4 regions of the Propionicimonas sp. T2.31MG-18 genome follow, and region 1 is predicted to be linked to each of the others. Evidence: riboswitches for the same ligand, from Rfam matches in the RefSeq annotation. Region 1 holds a riboswitch; each other region holds the start of a gene.

Region 1 (4,200 bases):
TCGCCGACTGGCGCGCCCAGCGCCTCCGGCAGTGGGGCGCCGCCGTGGAAGCCGCCCTGCAGGACGGCCGTAGCGGCGGCTTCCTCGTCTGGGGCGACCCGAGCCTGTACGAGAGCACCCTCGCGATCGTGGACGAGCTGGCCGGACAGGCACCCACCGGCCAACCGCTGCGGCTCCGGGTGGTCCCCGGCGTGAGCAGCGTCCTCGCCCTCGCCGCCCGCCACCGCATTCCGCTCAACCGGCAGGGCCGGGCACTGCAGATCAGCCCGGCCCGACTGCTGCGGGGCGGCCTGCCCGACGGAATCGACGACGTGGTCGTGATGCTGGACGGCGGGCAGGCGTTCGCCACCATCGACCCCACCGGCCTGGACATCTACTGGGGCGCCTACCTCGGCACGGGCGACGAGATCCTCATCGCCGGGCCGCTGGACAAGGTGCGTGACGAGATCGCTGCCCGCCGCGCCGAGGCCAAGGCGCGCAAGGGCTGGATGTTCGACACGTACCTGCTGCGCCGCCGCTGATTCCGACCGCGCTCAGCGCGCCGCCGCCCAGGCGAAAGCCTCAGCGACCGTGGTGACGACCGGCACGCCCGACGGGACCGGCGGTCGGCGCACCGCCACGACCGGCACGCCGAGGTGCGCCGCAGCGTCCAGCTTGGCTTCCGTCGGGCCACCGGAGTCCTTGGTGACCAGCACGTCGATCGAGCGGCTGCGGAGCAGGTCGCACTCGGCCTCGAAGGAGAACGGCCCCCGCGCCCGCAGCACCTCCCAGCTGCCGGGTACATCGACCTCGGGGGCGTCGACGACACGCACCAGGACGTAGCGGTCCGTCCAGCCGGCGAACGCGGCGAGGCCCTGCCGACCGATGGCGAGGAACACCCGGGCCCCGAGCCGTTCGGCAGCGCGGCGAGCCCCGTCGAGGCCGTCCACCCACTGCCACCCGGCGGCCTCGGGCCGGCCCGCCCAACCGGGCCTCGACAGCCGCAGCAACGCCACTCCGGTCGCGGCACACGCGGCGGCGGCGTTCGCCGTGATCCGTTCGGCGAACGGGTGGGTGGCGTCGACCACCGCCGTGGTGTCGTGGGTGCGAAGGTGGGCTGCCAGTCCGTCAGCCCCGCCGAAGCCACCGATCCGCACCGCGCCGGCCGGGCGCCTCGGTTCGGCCACGTCGCCGGCCAGCGAGGTCACCAATGGCACGCCCGCGGCGACCAGGAGCCCGGCCAGCTCCCGCGCCTCGGCAGTGCCACCGAGCACCAGGATGCTCACCGTCGGCGTCCGAGGGACATCGCGAGCGCCACCGTCACCGCGGCGGCACCGGCCGACACGGCCAGCGCCAGACGGTTCGCGCGCGCCAGGTCCGCCGGCGCCGGCGCCGGGCCGAAGCCGAGCTCGCCACGGTCCTCGACCACCCCGCCGTAGGTGTTGCATCCGCCTAGGCGCACGCCGAGCGCGCCGGCGAAAGCGGCCTCCACCACGCCACCGTTCGGACTGGGGTGCTGCCCGGAGTGTTCCCGGACCGCACGAACCGCGTCGGACGGGTCGCCGCCGACCAGGGGCGCTGCGGCCGTCGCCAAAGCGGCGGTGAGCCGCGCCGGCAGCCAGTTCGCGAGGTCGTCCAGCTTCGCCGCCGCCCACCCGAAGTTGCGGTACCGGTCGTTGCGGTAGCCCACCATCGCGTCGAGGGTGTTGATCGCGCGGTAGCCGAGGAGGCCCGGGATGCCGGCCACCGCACCCCAGAGCAGGGGCGCGACGACCGCGTCGGAGGTGTTCTCGGCCACCGACTCCAGCGCGGCACGGGCGACCCCGTCGGCATCGAGCGACTGCGGGTCCCGGCTGACCAGGTTCGCGACCCGGGCCCGCGCCCCGGGCAGGTCGTCGGCGGCCAGCCGAGCGGCGATCGCCTCCGACTCCCGGGCCAGCGAGCGCCCGCCGAGCACCGCCCAGGTGGCGGCACCCGTGGCCAGCACGGACAGGACGGGCCGATCGCGCACCACCCGCTGGATCGCGCCGCCCAACAGGAGTGCGCCGCCCACCAGAACGGCCTCGTGCAGCACGCCGCGCGTCCGGTCGTCAGCGTACCGGCGCTGCTCGAGGGCGACGGCGAGCTGCCCGAAGCCGGCCACGGGGTGCCAGCGGCGCGGGTCGCCGAGCAGCTGGTCGGCCAGCCACCCCAGGCCGAGTCCGGCCGCGAGGACGCCGGTCCGCCGAGCTGCCATGACCAACCTTTCGTTGGTGGTAATTCTCCGTACTCGAGTGTGTCAGACTGAACACCGCAGAGATGTGCAGAGGAACTCCGGTGAGCCCGATGGGCAAGTCCGGGGCGGTCCCGCCACTGTAACCGGCTTCGTCCGGGAGCCAGGAACTCGCCTCACTGCAGAGCGACGACATCGGGCGAGGACACCTGAGGAGGCTCCATGGACAGCTTTGCCATTTCCACGCCTGCCCTGATCGGGGTGGGCGTCGGCCCGGGCGACCCGGAACTGCTCACCCTGAAGGCGCAGGCGGCGCTCGACCGTGCCGACGTCATCCTGGTTCCCAGCACCGAGGCCAGCGGCGACGATGCCGGGCGCGCCGAGCAGGTCGTGCTCGCCGGTTGTCCCGGCGCGGCCGGCAAGCTGCGACGGGTGCCCTTCAGCATGGCCCAACGACGGGGTGTCGGCGAGAAGCGCCGCCAGTCCTGGGAGGCGTCGGCCCAGGCAGCAGAGGCGGCGTTCGCCGGGGGCGCCACCACCGTTGCGTTCGCCACCGTCGGCGACCCGAGCGTCTACTCGACGTTCTCCTACCTCGCCGCCCACGTGCGCGCGGCGGTACCGGGGTTGACCGTCTCGGTGGTGCCGGGCATCACCGCCATGCAGGCGCTCGCCGCGGCCAGCCTCACCCCGCTCGTCGAAGGTCAGGAAAGCCTCAGCCTGGTGCCGGCTACCGCCGGCCTCGAGGCCGTCCGAACCGCCCTCGAACACGCCGACACCGTGGTCGCCTACAAGGGCGGGCGCCAGCTCGCCGCCCTCCTCGCCGTGGTGCGCGACGCCGGGCGGGACGGAGTGCTCGGGGTGGACGTCGGACTTCCGGGCGAGACCATCACCCCGCTGTGCGACGTCGACACCGACCGGGCGCCCTACTTCTCCACCGTCCTCGTCGCACCCGCCCGCACCGAGACCGGCGGCCGGCTGTGACCGGCGAGGTCGTGTTCGTCGGCGCCGGCCCCGGTGCCGCCGACCTGATCACCCTGCGCGGGGCGCAGGTGATCGCTCGGGCCGACATCGTGATCTGGGCGTCCAGCCTCGTCGACCCCGCCATCGTCGCCGGCGCCAGGCCGGGCGCCCTGGTGATCGACTCGGCCAGCGAGTCGCTGGAGGACATCACCCCGCTCTACCAGCGCGCCCACGACGAGGGCCTGCTGGTGGCCCGCGTCCACACCGGCGACCCGTCCATCTACGGGGCCACCGCCGAACAGCGGCGCATCTGCGACCGGATCGGCATCCCCCACCGCACGATCCCCGGGGTGTCCGCCTTCTCCGCCGCCGCCGCCCGGATGGACGCCGAGATCACCATCCCGGAGGTATCCCAGACCCTCATCCTCACCCGCCTCGAGGGCGGCCGCACCCCGATGCCCGACCGGGAGACCGTCCGCGGCTTCGCCGCGCACGGCGTCACGATGGCCCTCTACCTGTCGGCGGCCCGCAACAAGGTGCTGCAGGACGAGTTGCTGGCCGGCGGCTACCCGCCCCAGACACCGTGCATCGTCGGTTACCGCGTGAGCTGGCCGGACGAGCTGATGCTGCGCTGCCGCCTCGACGAACTGTCGGCGTCGATGAAGGAGCACAAGCTCTGGAAGCACACCGTGGTGCTCGTGGGACCCGCCCTCGCCGAGACCGCCCGCACTCGCAGCCACCTTTACCACCCCGGGTTCCGACACGAGTACCGGTCCGCCGACGGCACGCCGCTGGTCACGCGGGACCCCGCATGATCACCGTGTACGGGCTCCTCGGGCGCCCGAGCGTGGAACTGCGGATCGCGGCCGCGGCCGCCGACGTCGTCGTCGGCGGCGCCCGGCACCTCGACCGGCTCGACGTCGATGAGGATCGCCGCATCGTCCTCGGGTCGCTGGCTGCGGCGATCGAGCAGCTGGGCTCCGGTCGCGCCGAGGCCGAGGTGGTCGTCGTGGCCAGTGGCGATCCTTTGTACTTCGGCGTGGTACGCG
Region 2 (4,200 bases), on a different contig from region 1:
AGCACCGGCGCATCGATGAGCCGTGCGACGTGGGCGGTGGAGCCGAACCCGTCGCGTCCCAACTGGCCGTCGAAGAGCCCCATCACGCCTTCCACGATGGCCACTTCTGCCGGGGCGGGGGAGAGTGTGCCGTGCAGGAACAGCCGGGGCACGATCTCCTCACCGGTCAGGACGGCGTCAAGGTTGCGTCCGTCCCTGCCGGTCGCGAGCGCGTGATAGCCGGGGTCGATGAAGTCTGGGCCGACCTTGAAGCCGGCCACCTGTCGTCCGGAATCGGCCAGCGCAGCCATGATTCCGGTGGCGATGGTGGTCTTTCCCGCCGAGGATGCGGCGGCGGCGACGACGAGCCGGGGGATGGTCACCATTCGACGCCCGCCTGGCCCTTCTGGCCGGTGTCGAAGGGGTGCTTGCGCTTGGTCATCTCGGTGACGGTGGTGGCGATCTCGACCAGTTCGGCCGGGGCTGCCCGTCCGGTGACCACGACGTGCTGCAACCCGGGCCGGTCACGCAGCGTCGCCACCACCTCGCCGACGTCGAGCCAGCCCCAGATCAGCGGGTAGGTGAGTTCGTCCAGCACGTACAGCTGGTGTCGCTGCACCGCGAGGCGGGACGCCACTTCGGCCCACGCCTCCCGGGCCGCGTGGGCGTGCCCGGGCTCGGCCCCGGGCTTGCGGACCCAGCGGCGTCCGGCGCCGGTGGCGTACCACTCGACCTCCCCGCCGGTCCCGCTGCGTTCGTGCTCGGCCCCCAGCGCCTCGAGCGCGGCGCGTTCGCCGGTGACCCACTTCCCGGACTTGATGAACTGGAACACCCCGATCGACCAGCCCTGGTGCCACGCCCGCAGCGCGAGGCCCATCGCCGCGGTGGTCTTGCCCTTGCCCTCGCCGGTGTTCACGATCAGCGCGGGCAGGAGCCGCCGCTCCTTCGTGGTCAGCCCGTCCCCGGCGATGTCGACGGGTTCGCCCTCAGGCATGTCGGGGTCCGGTTCTCCTGCTCACGGCCCAGATTGTGCCGCATCCGGTTAGGGTGCTCGCCATGAACGACCACACCGGGAGTCCGGGCCAGCTCAGCGCCGGGTTGCCCGATGATGCGTTCGTCACCGACGGACTGCTGACCAAGCGGGTGCTGCGCGCTTACGCCCTGGCCGTGCTCGCCCCACGACCGGGGGAGCGGTTGTGGGACCTGGGTGCCGGCACCGGCTCGATCGCCATCGAGTGGTGCCGGTTGCATCCGGGCAACACGGCGATCGCGGTCGAACGGGACCCCGAGCGGGCCACGCGCATCGCCACCAACGCCACGAACCTGCAGGTTGCCGGCCAGCTCGCTGTGCGGGTCGGCGACGTGGCGTCGCTGCCCGCCGAGCTCCCCGCGCCCGACGCGGTCTTCGTCGGCGGCGGCGTGGAGGACCAGGTGCTGCAGGACTGCTGGGCAGCGCTCAGACGCAACGGACGACTCGTCGCCCACAGCGTCACCGCCGACTCCGACGCCGTGCTATTGGAGGCCTACCGGCGCTGGGGCGGCGAACTGAGCCGGATCGGGGTCGAGGTCGCCGAACCGATCGGACGTTTCACCGGCCTGCGGCCGCTGCGCAGCGTCACGAGCTGGGCCGCGACCAAGCGCTGACCCCGGACCGGTCCAGGCGGGCGCTGAGACGGGCGTCCCAGAATTACGCAATCTTGCTCATCGGGGCGTTTCGGGGTGCAAGGATCAAGTGCCGTCCACGACACGGAACCCGGTGAGAATCCGGGACGGTCGGGCCACTGTGACCTCAGCGATGGGGAAGTCAGATACGTGCGTGGGCGACGGTTCCTTAGGCCACGTCACCTAGAAAGGGAACTCACTGATGCATATCGCTGAGGGATTCCTACCTGTCGTTCACTGCGTCGCTTGGTACGCAGTCTCAACCCCGTTCGTGATCCGCGGAGCTCGCAAGGTCATCCAGGAGGCGAAGGAGCATCCGGAGTCCCGGCTGCTGCTCGCCGCCGCCGGCGCCTTCACCTTCGTCCTGTCCTCGATCAAGCTGCCCTCGGTCACCGGCAGCTCCTCCCACCCCACCGGCACCGGCCTGGGGGCCGTGCTGTTCAGGCCACCCGTGATGGCGTTCCTGTCCACGATCGTGCTGATCTTCCAGGCCTTGCTGCTGGCCCACGGCGGCATCACAACCCTGGGCGCGAACGTGTTCAGCATGGGCATCGCCGGGCCCTGGGTGGGTTACTGGTTCTGGAAGCTGTCCAGCCGTCTCGGCTGGCACCGCAATGTCGGCGTCTTTCTCGCCCTCGCCTTCGCTGACCTATCCACGTACCTGGTGACCAGTGTCCAGCTGGGTCTAGCCTTCCCCGACCCCGTCTCCGTCCTGGCCGGCTCGGTGGCCAAGTTCATGGGCGTGTTCGCCATCTCCCAGATCCCGCTGGCAATCGCCGAGGGCATCCTGGGGGTGCTGGTGTTCCGGCTGCTCACCGATGTCGCCAAGCCCGAGCTGGAACGCCTCGGCATCTTGCGCCCGGTCGTGAAGGAAGCGGTGGCCTGAGATGAGCAGGAAGACCTGGACCACCATCGCCCTCATTGCCGCGCTTGTCCTGATCTTCGGGATCAGCTTCGTTGTCGGTGGGCTTCACACCAACCCCGACGAACGCTTCGCCGGTACCGACTCGGTTGCCACCAGCACCATCCAGGAGTCCAACCCGGACTACCAGCCGTGGTTCGAGCCCTTCTTCCAGCCGGAATCCGGAGAAGTCGAGTCCGGACTGTTCGCACTGCAGGCGGCTCTCGGCGGCACCGTCCTCGGATTCGCCATCGGCGGCCTGTGGGGGCGTCGTCGCAGTGAACGGTCGCCCGCGACCGCTGAACCCAACGGGCCCGCTCCCGAGCCCGCGACCTGATGGCGCACGGCCTGGCGCTGGACCACGCAGCGTGGTCCAGCCCCTGGCGGTCGCGTTCGGTCAGGGACAAGGGCACCTTGTCGCTGGGCCTGCTCCTGGCCGCCATCTCGCTACCGCCATTCCCCGGTGGCGCCGCGGTTGCTGTGCTTAGCCTGGTGCTGCTGCTGGGCCCGATCCGCGTCGGCTGGACCCGGCTGGGCCGCATCGTGTGGCTGCCGCTGGTCTCCATCCTGATCGGCGTGGCGACGGTCGCGGTAAGCGTCAGCTGGGGCGCCAGCCTGCGCGTGCAGGTCACCCCTGCCGGTCTGGATCAAGCCGCGCAACTTGCCGTCCGTGCGGTCGCGGCCACCCTGGCGATGTTCACCCTCGCCTGCTCGACCCCGATGATCGACCTGCTGTCCTGCCTGCGGCATGCCCGCATCCCGGACCCGCTCATCGAGATCGCGGCACTTATCTATCGGTTCAGCTTCGGCCTACTGGAGAGCGCTGGAGCGATCCACCAGGCGCAGGAGGCACGGCTGGGCTATTCCACCCGATCCGCAGCGATGCGCTCGGCGTCCATGGGGGTGGCGGTGCTGTTGCTCCGCTCCTGGGACCGGGCCCGTCGCCTGGAAGCGGGGCTTGCTGCACGGGGCTACGAAGACACGCTACGGACCCTGGAACCGGCACGGACCAGGTCCACCGGCTTCCTGGTCACCAGCGTCGCGACACTCGCAATGCTGGTTGCCGGCTCGGTGGGCTGGATGGTGTTGCGATGAGCCACCGCCAACTCTCCGCCGAAGGTCTTGAGGTTGCCTTCGGGCACCGGCAAGTGCTCCGCGGCGCAGACCTCGAGATCCCGCGCGGACGGTGCCTCGCCCTGCTCGGCGCCAACGGATCGGGCAAGACCACGCTGCTACGAGCGCTGGCTGGCTCGGTCAAGCCGGGCCACGGGAACGTCCTGGTCGACGGCGCTGCCGTGGCGTTCGACCGGTCTGGTCTGCGGGCGCACCGGCAGGTCGTCCAGCTTGTCGCGCAGAACCCCGACGACCAGTTGTTCGCCGCCGATGTGTACCGTGACGTCTCCTTCGGTCCGCTGAACCTCGGATTGGGCGAAGCCGAGGTACGACAGCGGGTGGCGCAGGCGTTGGCCGTCCTGTCCATCGAGGACCTCGCGGAGCGGCCGATCCACGAGTTGTCCTACGGGCAGCGAAAGCGGGTCGCGATCGCCGGGGCAGTGGCAATGCAGCCTTGCGTCATGCTGCTCGACGAGCCCACCGCCGGGCTCGACCCGCAAGGGGTGGACGAGATGGTGGCCGCCCTGGAGAGGCTGCTTGAAGCT
Region 3 (4,200 bases), on a different contig from region 1:
GCGGGTGGTGGCGCCGAGGGCCAGGTGGCTGACGATCAGGTCGCACTCGGCCCACGCCTGCGGGAGGCCGGCGACGGCACCGTCGGTGTAGCGGCGGCTTTCCTGGCCGAGGATGGCGTCGATCTGGTCGGCGCGGGCGCGGCTGCCCGGGCCGCTCGTGACCTGTCCGATCATGGCTGTTCTCCGATGACGAGGGGTGATGGGTGGCGGGTGGGGCCGGCGACGCCTCCCGGCCACGGCGCGTCGTCGTCGGCGGGGTGCCGGTCGAGGACGAGGACGACGTTGGGTTCGCGCGGGACGGTGGTGCGCGCAGCGGCGGTGGTGAGGACACGGACGCGTTCGTCGGGTTCGCCGAGCCGCTCGGCCAGGACGAACCACCGGCCCAGGCCGTCCAGGGCGGTGGCCAGCTCCCTGATGCCGTGCTCCGCCGAGGTGAACACCGCGACCTTTCCGGCGGTGTGCACCAGGTCGAGGGCCGGTTCGAGTGGACGACCGTGGACGCTGACGACGGCGGCGTCGTCCCAGGGCAGGCCGACGGCGGCGAATGCGGCCGCGATCGAGGACACGGCCGGCACCACGCGGGGACGAAGACCCGCAGCCCGCAACGTCCTGACGACGCCGAAGTACAACGGGTCGCCGCTCGCGATCACGACGACCACCTGGTCCTCGGGCAGAGTGGCCAGCTGTTCGACGGCCGGTCGTAGCGCTCCGAGGGTGATGCGTCGGGAGTCGTCGACCTCGAGGGCGTCGAGGTGGCGTTGGCCGCCCACCACCCAGTCGGCGGTGGCGGCGGCCACCCGCAACTCGAGGGTGGGAGTGCCGAGCAGGCCGTGGACGGTGATCACGTGTCGGTCCTGGTCACCAGTGGGGTGCCGTCGGCGGCGCGGTACTCGTGGCGGAAACCGGGGTGGTAGAGGTGGCTGCGGGTGTCGTGCTGCTCGGCCAGGGCTGGTCCGACGAGCACGACGGTGTGCTTCCACAACTTGTGGGCCTTCATCGTGGCCGACAGTTCGGCCAGGGGGCAGCGCAGCATCAACTCGTCGGGCCAGCTGACCCGGTAGCCGACGATGCAGGGCGTGTCGGCCGGGTAGCCGCCGGCGAGCAGCTCGTCCTGGAGCACCTTGTTGCGGGCCGCGGACAGGTACAGCGCCATGGTGACGCCGTGAGCGGCGAAACCGCGGACCGTCTCCCGGTCGGGCATCGGGGTGCGGCCGCCTTCGAGGCGGGTGAGGATGAGGGTCTGGGAAACCTCGGGGATGGTGATCTCGGCGTCCATGCGGGCAGCGGCGGCGGAGAAGGCCGAGACGCCGGGGATGGTGCGGTGCGGGATGCCGATCCGCTCACAGATGCGGCGCTGCTCGGCGGTGGCCCCGTAGATCGACGGGTCGCCGGTATGGACGCGGGCGACCAGCAGGTCCTCGTCGTGGGCGCGCTGATACAGCGGGGTGATGTCCTCCAGCGACTCGGTCGCGGAGTCGACCACGAGCGCGCCGGGCTTGGTGTTCGCAACGATGGCGGCATCGACCAGGCTGGAGGCCCAGATCACGATGTCGGCCTGCTCGATCACCCGGGCGCCACGCACAGTGATCAGGTCCGCTGAGCCCGGGCCGGCGCCGACGAAGACGACCTGGCCGCTCACAGTGCGCCGCCGGTGGTGGTGCGCCGCGGTGCGACGAGGACGGTGCTGAAGTAGGGCGCGCTGGTGGCCTCCACCTCGCTGAGCGGGGTGATGGTTTGGCCGGGCAGGCCCACGTTCACCCCAAGCACGCCATCCAGGCCGCGGTCGTGGACGAGTGCGAGCAGGTCGGCCAGCTGGCGTCCGCCCTTGTAGGCGACGACGGTGTCGGCATGCTCGAGGGCGGCGCCGACCGCGGCCAGCCCGGCCGTCACTGGTACGAGGGTGAGGCTTTCGCGTCCCTCGACGAGCGGGGTCAGGCTGGCCGCGGCCAGCGCCTGCATGGCAGTGATGCCCGGCACGACCGACACGTCAACGTCGGGCACCACTGCCTGTACCTGGGCGGCGAGGTACGAGAACGTCGAGTAGACGCTCGGGTCGCCGACGGTGGCGAAGGCGACCGTGGCCGCCCCCGCCTGGAACGCGTCGACGGCGGCCTGCGCGGACGCCTCCCACGACTGGCGCCGCTTGGCGCCGACACCAGTGCGTTGCGCCATGCTGAACGGCACCCGACGCAGCTTGCCCGCGGCCTCAGGGCAGGCGGCGAGCACGACCTGCTCGGCCCGGCCGGCGTCGTCGCCGCTGGCCTCTGTGCTCGGCACCAGGATCACGTCAGCCCGATCGAAGGCCGCCACCGCTTTTCGGGTGACGAGTTCGGGGTCGCCGGGGCCGACGCCCACCCCAACCAGGGCAGGAATGCGTGCAGCAGTGTCCAAGGGAGCCTCCTCAGGTGTCCTCGCCCGATCTCGTTGCTCGGCAGTGAGGCGAGTTCCTGGCTCCCGGTCCACGCGTGGTGCGTGGACCGGTCACAGTGGCGGGACCGCCCCGGACTTGCCCTTTCGGGCTCACCGGAGTTCCTCGGCACATCTCTGCGGCGCCCAGTCTGGCACACTCGATGGCGAACAATTGCCACCGGCGAAAGGTTGGTCATGGAAGCACCGGGGACGGCGACAGCTGTCGGCCTCGCCCTGGGCTGGGCGGCCGACCAGCTGCTCGGTGACCCGCTTCGCTGGCACCCGGTGGCCGGCTTCGGCCGCCTCGCCACTGCGGTGGAGGATCGCACCTACGCCGACGACCGGCTGCACGGAGCCGTCCATGTCGCCGTGCTGGTCGGGGGCGCGGCCGCTGTCGGGAGCCTGGTTGCCCGCAGCGCCAGACACCCGGTGCTGGCGACCCTGGCGACCGCAGCAGCCACCTGGACGGTGCTGGGTGGGAGGTCGCTGGCCCGTGAGTCCGAGGCGGTCGCGGCCCACCTGGACGCCGGCGACCTGTCCGCGGCACGACTCCAGGTCAGCCACCTGGTCAGCCGGGACCCGCAGACCCTCGATGCCGACGGCGTGGCCCGCGCCGCCCTGGAGTCGGTGGCGGAGAACACCTCCGACGCGGTGGTCGCCCCACTGTTGTGGGGTGCGGTCGCCGGCGTTCCCGGGCTGTTGGCCTACAGGGCGATCAACACCCTCGACGCGATGGTCGGCTACCGCAACGACCGCTACGGCAACTTCGGCTGGGCCGCGGCGAAGCTCGACGACCTGGCCAATCTCCTGCCGGCACGGGTCAGCGGCGGGCTTGCCGTCCTGGCCGCCCCACTGGTGGGCGGACGACCCGCGGACGCCCTGCGCGCCGTGCGTCACCAGTCAGGGCGGCACCCCAGCCCCAACGGCGGTGTGGTCGAGGCCGCCTTCGCCGGTGCCCTGGGAGTCACCCTGGGCGGCCGCAACACCTACGGCGGCGTCGAGGAGGACCGCGGCGAACTTGGACGCGGCCCCGCACCGTCGGCGGCCGACCTCGCCCGCGCGAACCGTCTGGCACTGGCGGTCTCGGCCGGGGCTGCCGGCCTGAGCGTCCTGGTCGCGCTCGCGAGGCGGCGATGAACGTCCTGCTGCTGGGCGGCACCGCCGAGGCGCGCGAGCTCGCCCGCCTGCTCCACGCCGAGGGCATCTCTGTCGTCACGTCGCTGGCCGGCGCCGTGGCCGACCTGCACCCGCCGCAGGGCACGACCAGGGTCGGCGGCTTCGGCGGCGCGGACGGACTCGCCGGCTACCTGCGCGGCCAGCACGTCGACGCGGTGATCGACGCGACCCACCCGTTCGCCGAACGGATGAGCGCGAACGCGGCTGACGCCTGTGCCCGGACCGGGGTGCCGTTGCTGCGACTGTCACGGCCCAGCTGGGCCGTCCATCCGGACGCCGCGTCCTGGCACTGGGCCGACTCGATCGACCAGGCACGGGAGATCGCGGGCGGGCTGGGCGAACGGGTCTTCCTGACGATCGGGCGGCAGTCGCTGGCCGAGTTCGCCGACTGGGGCGACCGCTTCGTCCTCGCCCGCGTGATCGACCCACCCGACATTGCGATCCCGGCCTCCTGGACGGTGCTGCGCGCACGCGGCCCGTTCCGGATCGATGACGAACTCGACCTGCTGCGCAGGTACGAGATCGATGTGCTGGTCACCAAGGACTCCGGCGGCCCGACCGACGCCAAGCTCGCCGCGGCGTCCGAACTGGAGGTGCCGGTCGTCATGCTTCGCC
Region 4 (4,200 bases), on a different contig from region 1:
ACTTCGTCAGCTTGTAGGTGGCCTTGGTCGCGCCGGAGATCGAGCTGCCGTTGCGGTACCAGCGGTAGCTGAAGGCGGGGACGGGATCCCAGGTGCCGGTGACGGCTCCGAGGGTCTCGCCGACCTTCGGCGTGGTGCTGGCCGGGGTGGTCTGGTTCTCGATCGTCGGCACGGGGGACGCGGCGTAGCCCTTGGGGACGCTCACCTTCAGCGTATCGTTTGAGCTGCCGGTGGGAACCCAGAGGTGGCCCTCCGCAACTCCCTTCTTGGGCGTGGAACTCGACGGGCCGGTTGACGCGTAGTCCCAGGCAGCCCACGTGCCGTCTTCATTCTGGGTCGCCTGCCAGTAGCTCCAGTAGCCGGTGTCGAACGTCGTATCGCAGGTGAGCGGGAAGCCGGTGACCTGGCACACCGATGGGCCCCACGTGGTGCTGAAGGTCTTCACGGTGAACCCGGCGCTCTTCAGCGCCGCGATGCCCGTGGAGTACGAGGTGGCGCAGCGCACGGTCTCCTGGCCGTTGCCGCGGTCGACGACCACCCACACGCCGGTGCAGGAGGTGGTGGCCGCCGGCAGCTTCGGCGCGTTCTTGGGGCACTTGCCCAGGTTGACCGAGGCGTCGAGCAGGCTCTTGCCGCTGATCAGGTAGAGCGCGTCGACGGTGGCCATCAGGTCAGACGCGGTTCCCTCGTCCAGCGAGTTCGGGAACCCGCCGTCGGCGTTCTGCACGCTCCCCAGCCACGTCTTGGCTGTGGCGACGTCCTCGCCCTCTGCGGCCAGCGCGGAGCCGAGCAGGCCGGTGGAGTCGACGGGGGAGTAGCTCGCCCAGTAGCCGTCCTCCACCTGGTTGTCGTCGGCCCAGTCCTTCGCCGCGTCCACCTGCGGGTCGAGCTGGCCGATGGCGTGCAGCGCGAGGATCCCCATGCCGGTGGTGTCGGGGTCGGCCTGGAAGCCGTTGAAGTCGTAGCCGAAGGCGCCGGTGTCGTCCTGGAGGCTGAGCAGCTTGGTGAGCAGCGTCACCGGGATGGTCGCGTCCGCCCGGTCGAGGGCGATGATGCCCAGGCTCTGGCTGAACGCGGAGTCCGACGAGCCGATCCGGCCGTCGGCCGGCAGGCCCTTGGTGACCAGCGAGACGAGGTTGTAGCCGGCGAACTTGCGCGGGTTGAGGCCCAGCGCCTCCACCGCGATCGCCAGGTTGGCCGCGCGGGCCGGGTTGAGCTTCTTGCCCGGGTACAGGTAGCCCTTCGCGCCCTTCTCCATCTGGCTCACCAGCGTGCGCAGCGCGGGCGCGTAGGTGCAGTCGTTGGCGGTGGCCAGGCCGAGCGCGACCGTGGCCGAGGCACCGACGCCGTCGGCGGTCTTCGGCAGATTGCGCACCAGGTAGTTCGCGGCCCGGGTGGCGTCGGCGGCGGCGGGCGCGGCGTCGGCGGTCGGGACGGCGGGCAGGCCGAGCAGTGCGATCACGACCGCAGACCCGGCAGCCAGGGATCGTCGGAATGAGTTGAACACGGAAGTCCTTTCGCGCGGGGCCTCCAGGTGATCCGGGGCCAACTGCGCGCGTCCGACTCGCCCGTATGCCACGACGGGTGTGAATGAGCCAGAACTTGTGCAGGCATTCCGACTTGGACGGCAGTTGCCGTCGTCACGGTTGCGGGTCAGTCCCGGACTTGCACCGGGTTCCCCTGCAAAGGTTCAGGTGGCCTCAGGCTAACCCATGGGCGGTGGCGACGGTGGCCGTGACAAGGGGTGAACCAAAAAGTACAACGGGGTGCCCGAATCGGGCACCCCGTTGCGTGGACGGCAAGGTCAGGCGGTCGGAGCCGGCGGGTCGGCCGGGGTCTCCGCGGGAGCCGGTGCCGGCGGCTCGGCCGCAGCCGCGTCCCCGTCGATGAGGTCCTTGGCCTTCTCGACAGCGTCGCCGGCCAGCTTCTGGGCGCCGGCGGCGAGCTTCTGGGCGTTCTCGGGCAGGTCCTCCGCGAAGTCCTTCGCTGCCGCGGACGCGTCGGCGGCGAGCTTCTGGGCGTTCTCGGGCAGGTCCTCCGCGAAGTCCTTCACCGCCTCGAAGGCGTCACCGGCGACGTCCTTGGCCTTCTCGCCGAACTCCTTGGCCTTGCCCAGCAGGCCGCCGAGGAAGCCTTCCGCGCCTTCCTTGGGGGTGTTCTCTTCAGTCATGCGTTGCCCTTCTGTTCTCGTAGGGAGCGACGCTGCAAGCCTAGGACGCGAGGGCCTCCGCGGGGAGGGCTACGGCGCGGATTCAGCACGCACGGAGAACACCCGGAATCCCTTGGCGCTGGCCTCCCGCTCGCAGCGGTAGCCCGAGGAGTTGAGCCACGCCTGGAGCGAGTCCGCGCCGAGGTTCCGGCCGACCACCAGGCGCGCCGTCCCGCCCGGCGCGAGCCGCGGCAGCCAGGTGAGCAGCAGTTCGTGCAGGGCGGCCTTTCCGATCCGGATCGGCGGGTTCGACCAGATCTCGTCGTAGCGGGCGTCCGGGTCGGCGTCCGCGGGCGCCAGCGGACGGACGCGGTCGCCCACGCCGTGGGCCGTGGCGTTCGCCGCGCACAGCTCCAGCGCACGGGCGTTGGTGTCGACGGCGTCCACCACCGCCTCCGGGCAGGCGGTGGCGAGCGCGACGGCGAGCACCCCGTACCCACACCCCAGGTCGAGCAGCCGGGTGGCCCCGGCCGGCGGCACCGACTCGCGCAGCAGCACAGACGTGCCCAGGTCGAGCCCGTCGGCGGAGAACACCCCGTCCGCGGTCGTGAACGTCCAGTCGGTGTCCCAGAACCGCATGCCCACCTCGCGGCGGTGCTCCTCGCCGGTGGGTGTGTGGAAGTAGTGGCTCACGACTGCTCCTCCAGGGTCCGGAACGCTCTCGCCTCGCGTGCGCGGTCGGCCAGCCGGTCGTCCGGCGGGTAGCCGACCTCCTCCAGCACCAGCCCGCGCGCGGCCATCACCGGCACGTCGCCCGCACGCCCCGGCGCCTCCAGCAGACCGTGCAGCCAGTCGCCGTCGCGACGCCCGGTGCCCACCTCCACCAGGGCGCCCACCAGCGAGCGCACCATCGAGTGGCAGAACGCGTCGGCCCGCACGCCGATCTCGACGCGGCCGTCCGCGGTGCGCACGGCGTGCAGCACCTGGAGTTCGCGGATCGTCGTCGCGCCCTCGCGCGCCCGGCAGAAGGCGGCGAAGTCGTGCAACCCGAGCAGTCCCCCGCCGGCCTCGTTCAGCCGGTCGACGTCGACCTCGCCGCGGACGGTCGCCGTGGTGTGCCGCACCAGCGGGTCGAGCGTCCGGTCGGCCAGGCGGTAGGCGTAGCGGCGCCAGATCGCGGCGAAGCGCGCGTCGAACCCCGGCGGCGCCACCCGCACGCTGTGCACGGCGAGGTCCTCGGGAAGGGCGCGACGCAACCGGCGCTGGAGCGTGGCGGCCACGTCCTCGGGCCCGGACAGGTCGAGGTCGACGTGCGCCACCTGCCCGCGGGCGTGGACGCCGGCGTCCGTCCGTCCCGCGCAGGCCAGCACCGGGGGCGCGGGCAGCCGCAGCACGCGGCCGATCCACGACTCCAGCTCGCCCTGCACGGTGCGCAGGCCGGTCTGGGCCGCCCACCCGTGGAAGCCGGTGCCGTCGTAGCCGAGGTCGAGGCGGTAGCGGGTCATGCGCGGCGGTAGGCGAGGTCGTGGATGGTGCGCCCGGCCTCGAGGCCGCGCCGCTCGTACTTGGTCACCGGGCGCGCAGCGAAGCGGGGGGCCCACCCGTCGTGGCAGTTCACCAGGCCCGGCTCTGCGTCCAGCACCTCGCGCATCGCCTCGGCGTAGTCGTCCCAGTCGGTGGCCAGCCGCCACACCCCGCCCGGCGCGAGCCGGGAGGCGACCAGGGCGGCGAACGCCGGCCCGACCAGGCGCCGCTTGTGGTGGCGCGCCTTGTGCCACGGGTCGGGGAAGAACGTCCACAGCTCGCTGAGCTCTCCCTCGCCGACCACGCTCGCCAGCGCCTGCGCACCGTCGGCGACCACCAGCCGCACGTTGCCCACGCCGTGGCGCGCCAGCCGTCCCAGCGTCGAGGCGACCGCGGGGGTGAACACCTCGAACGCCACCAGGTTCGCCTCCGGCATGGCTTCGGCGAGCGCGGTGATCGCGTGCCCGGTGCCCGAGCCGATCTCCACCTTCAACGGCGCCTCGCGGCCGAACACCGCCGTCCAGTCG

The links. Region 1 has a riboswitch for cobalamin ahead of cobI (precorrin-2 C(20)-methyltransferase). Riboswitches for the same ligand answer to the same signal wherever they lie in the genome.
Region 2: another riboswitch for cobalamin. It lies ahead of ACFQQJ_RS02655 (energy-coupling factor ABC transporter permease); the one in region 1 lies ahead of cobI (precorrin-2 C(20)-methyltransferase).
Region 3: another riboswitch for cobalamin. It lies ahead of cobI (precorrin-2 C(20)-methyltransferase); the one in region 1 lies ahead of cobI (precorrin-2 C(20)-methyltransferase).
Region 4: another riboswitch for cobalamin. It lies ahead of ACFQQJ_RS00780 (hypothetical protein); the one in region 1 lies ahead of cobI (precorrin-2 C(20)-methyltransferase).

What each region holds. Positions count from the first base shown of each region.
Region 1 covers NZ_CAXWGX010000028.1:66,047-70,246, reverse strand. The annotation lists gene cobF (precorrin-6A synthase (deacetylating)) at 1-521, shown strand, start outside; gene ACFQQJ_RS14855 (cobalt-precorrin-6A reductase) at 534-1,265, opposite strand; gene ACFQQJ_RS14850 (cobalamin biosynthesis protein) at 1,262-2,215, opposite strand; cobalamin riboswitch at 2,216-2,385, shown strand; gene cobI (precorrin-2 C(20)-methyltransferase) at 2,414-3,172, shown strand; gene cobM (precorrin-4 C(11)-methyltransferase) at 3,088-3,966, shown strand; gene cbiE (precorrin-6y C5,15-methyltransferase (decarboxylating) subunit CbiE) at 3,963-4,200, shown strand, end outside.
Region 2 covers NZ_CAXWGX010000001.1:632,004-636,203, reverse strand. The annotation lists partial or broken gene ACFQQJ_RS02670 (cobyrinate a,c-diamide synthase) at 1-362, opposite strand, end outside; gene cobO (cob(I)yrinic acid a,c-diamide adenosyltransferase) at 359-973, opposite strand; gene cbiT (precorrin-6Y C5,15-methyltransferase (decarboxylating) subunit CbiT) at 1,036-1,623, shown strand; cobalamin riboswitch at 1,693-1,814, shown strand; gene ACFQQJ_RS02655 (energy-coupling factor ABC transporter permease) at 1,844-2,527, shown strand; gene ACFQQJ_RS02650 (energy-coupling factor ABC transporter substrate-binding protein) at 2,529-2,879, shown strand; gene cbiQ (cobalt ECF transporter T component CbiQ) at 2,879-3,637, shown strand; gene ACFQQJ_RS02640 (energy-coupling factor ABC transporter ATP-binding protein) at 3,634-4,200, shown strand, end outside.
Region 3 covers NZ_CAXWGX010000001.1:639,155-643,354, reverse strand. The annotation lists gene cobJ (precorrin-3B C(17)-methyltransferase) at 1-174, opposite strand, end outside; gene cbiE (precorrin-6y C5,15-methyltransferase (decarboxylating) subunit CbiE) at 171-845, opposite strand; gene cobM (precorrin-4 C(11)-methyltransferase) at 842-1,639, opposite strand; gene cobI (precorrin-2 C(20)-methyltransferase) at 1,636-2,391, opposite strand; cobalamin riboswitch at 2,421-2,572, opposite strand; gene ACFQQJ_RS02685 (cobalamin biosynthesis protein) at 2,605-3,546, shown strand; gene ACFQQJ_RS02680 (cobalt-precorrin-6A reductase) at 3,543-4,200, shown strand, end outside.
Region 4 covers NZ_CAXWGX010000001.1:169,248-173,447, reverse strand. The annotation lists gene ACFQQJ_RS00780 (hypothetical protein) at 1-1,507, opposite strand, end outside; cobalamin riboswitch at 1,588-1,729, opposite strand; gene ACFQQJ_RS00775 (hypothetical protein) at 1,805-2,170, opposite strand; gene ACFQQJ_RS00770 (class I SAM-dependent methyltransferase) at 2,240-2,788, opposite strand; gene truA (tRNA pseudouridine(38-40) synthase TruA) at 2,839-3,654, opposite strand; gene trmB (tRNA (guanosine(46)-N7)-methyltransferase TrmB) at 3,651-4,200, opposite strand, start outside.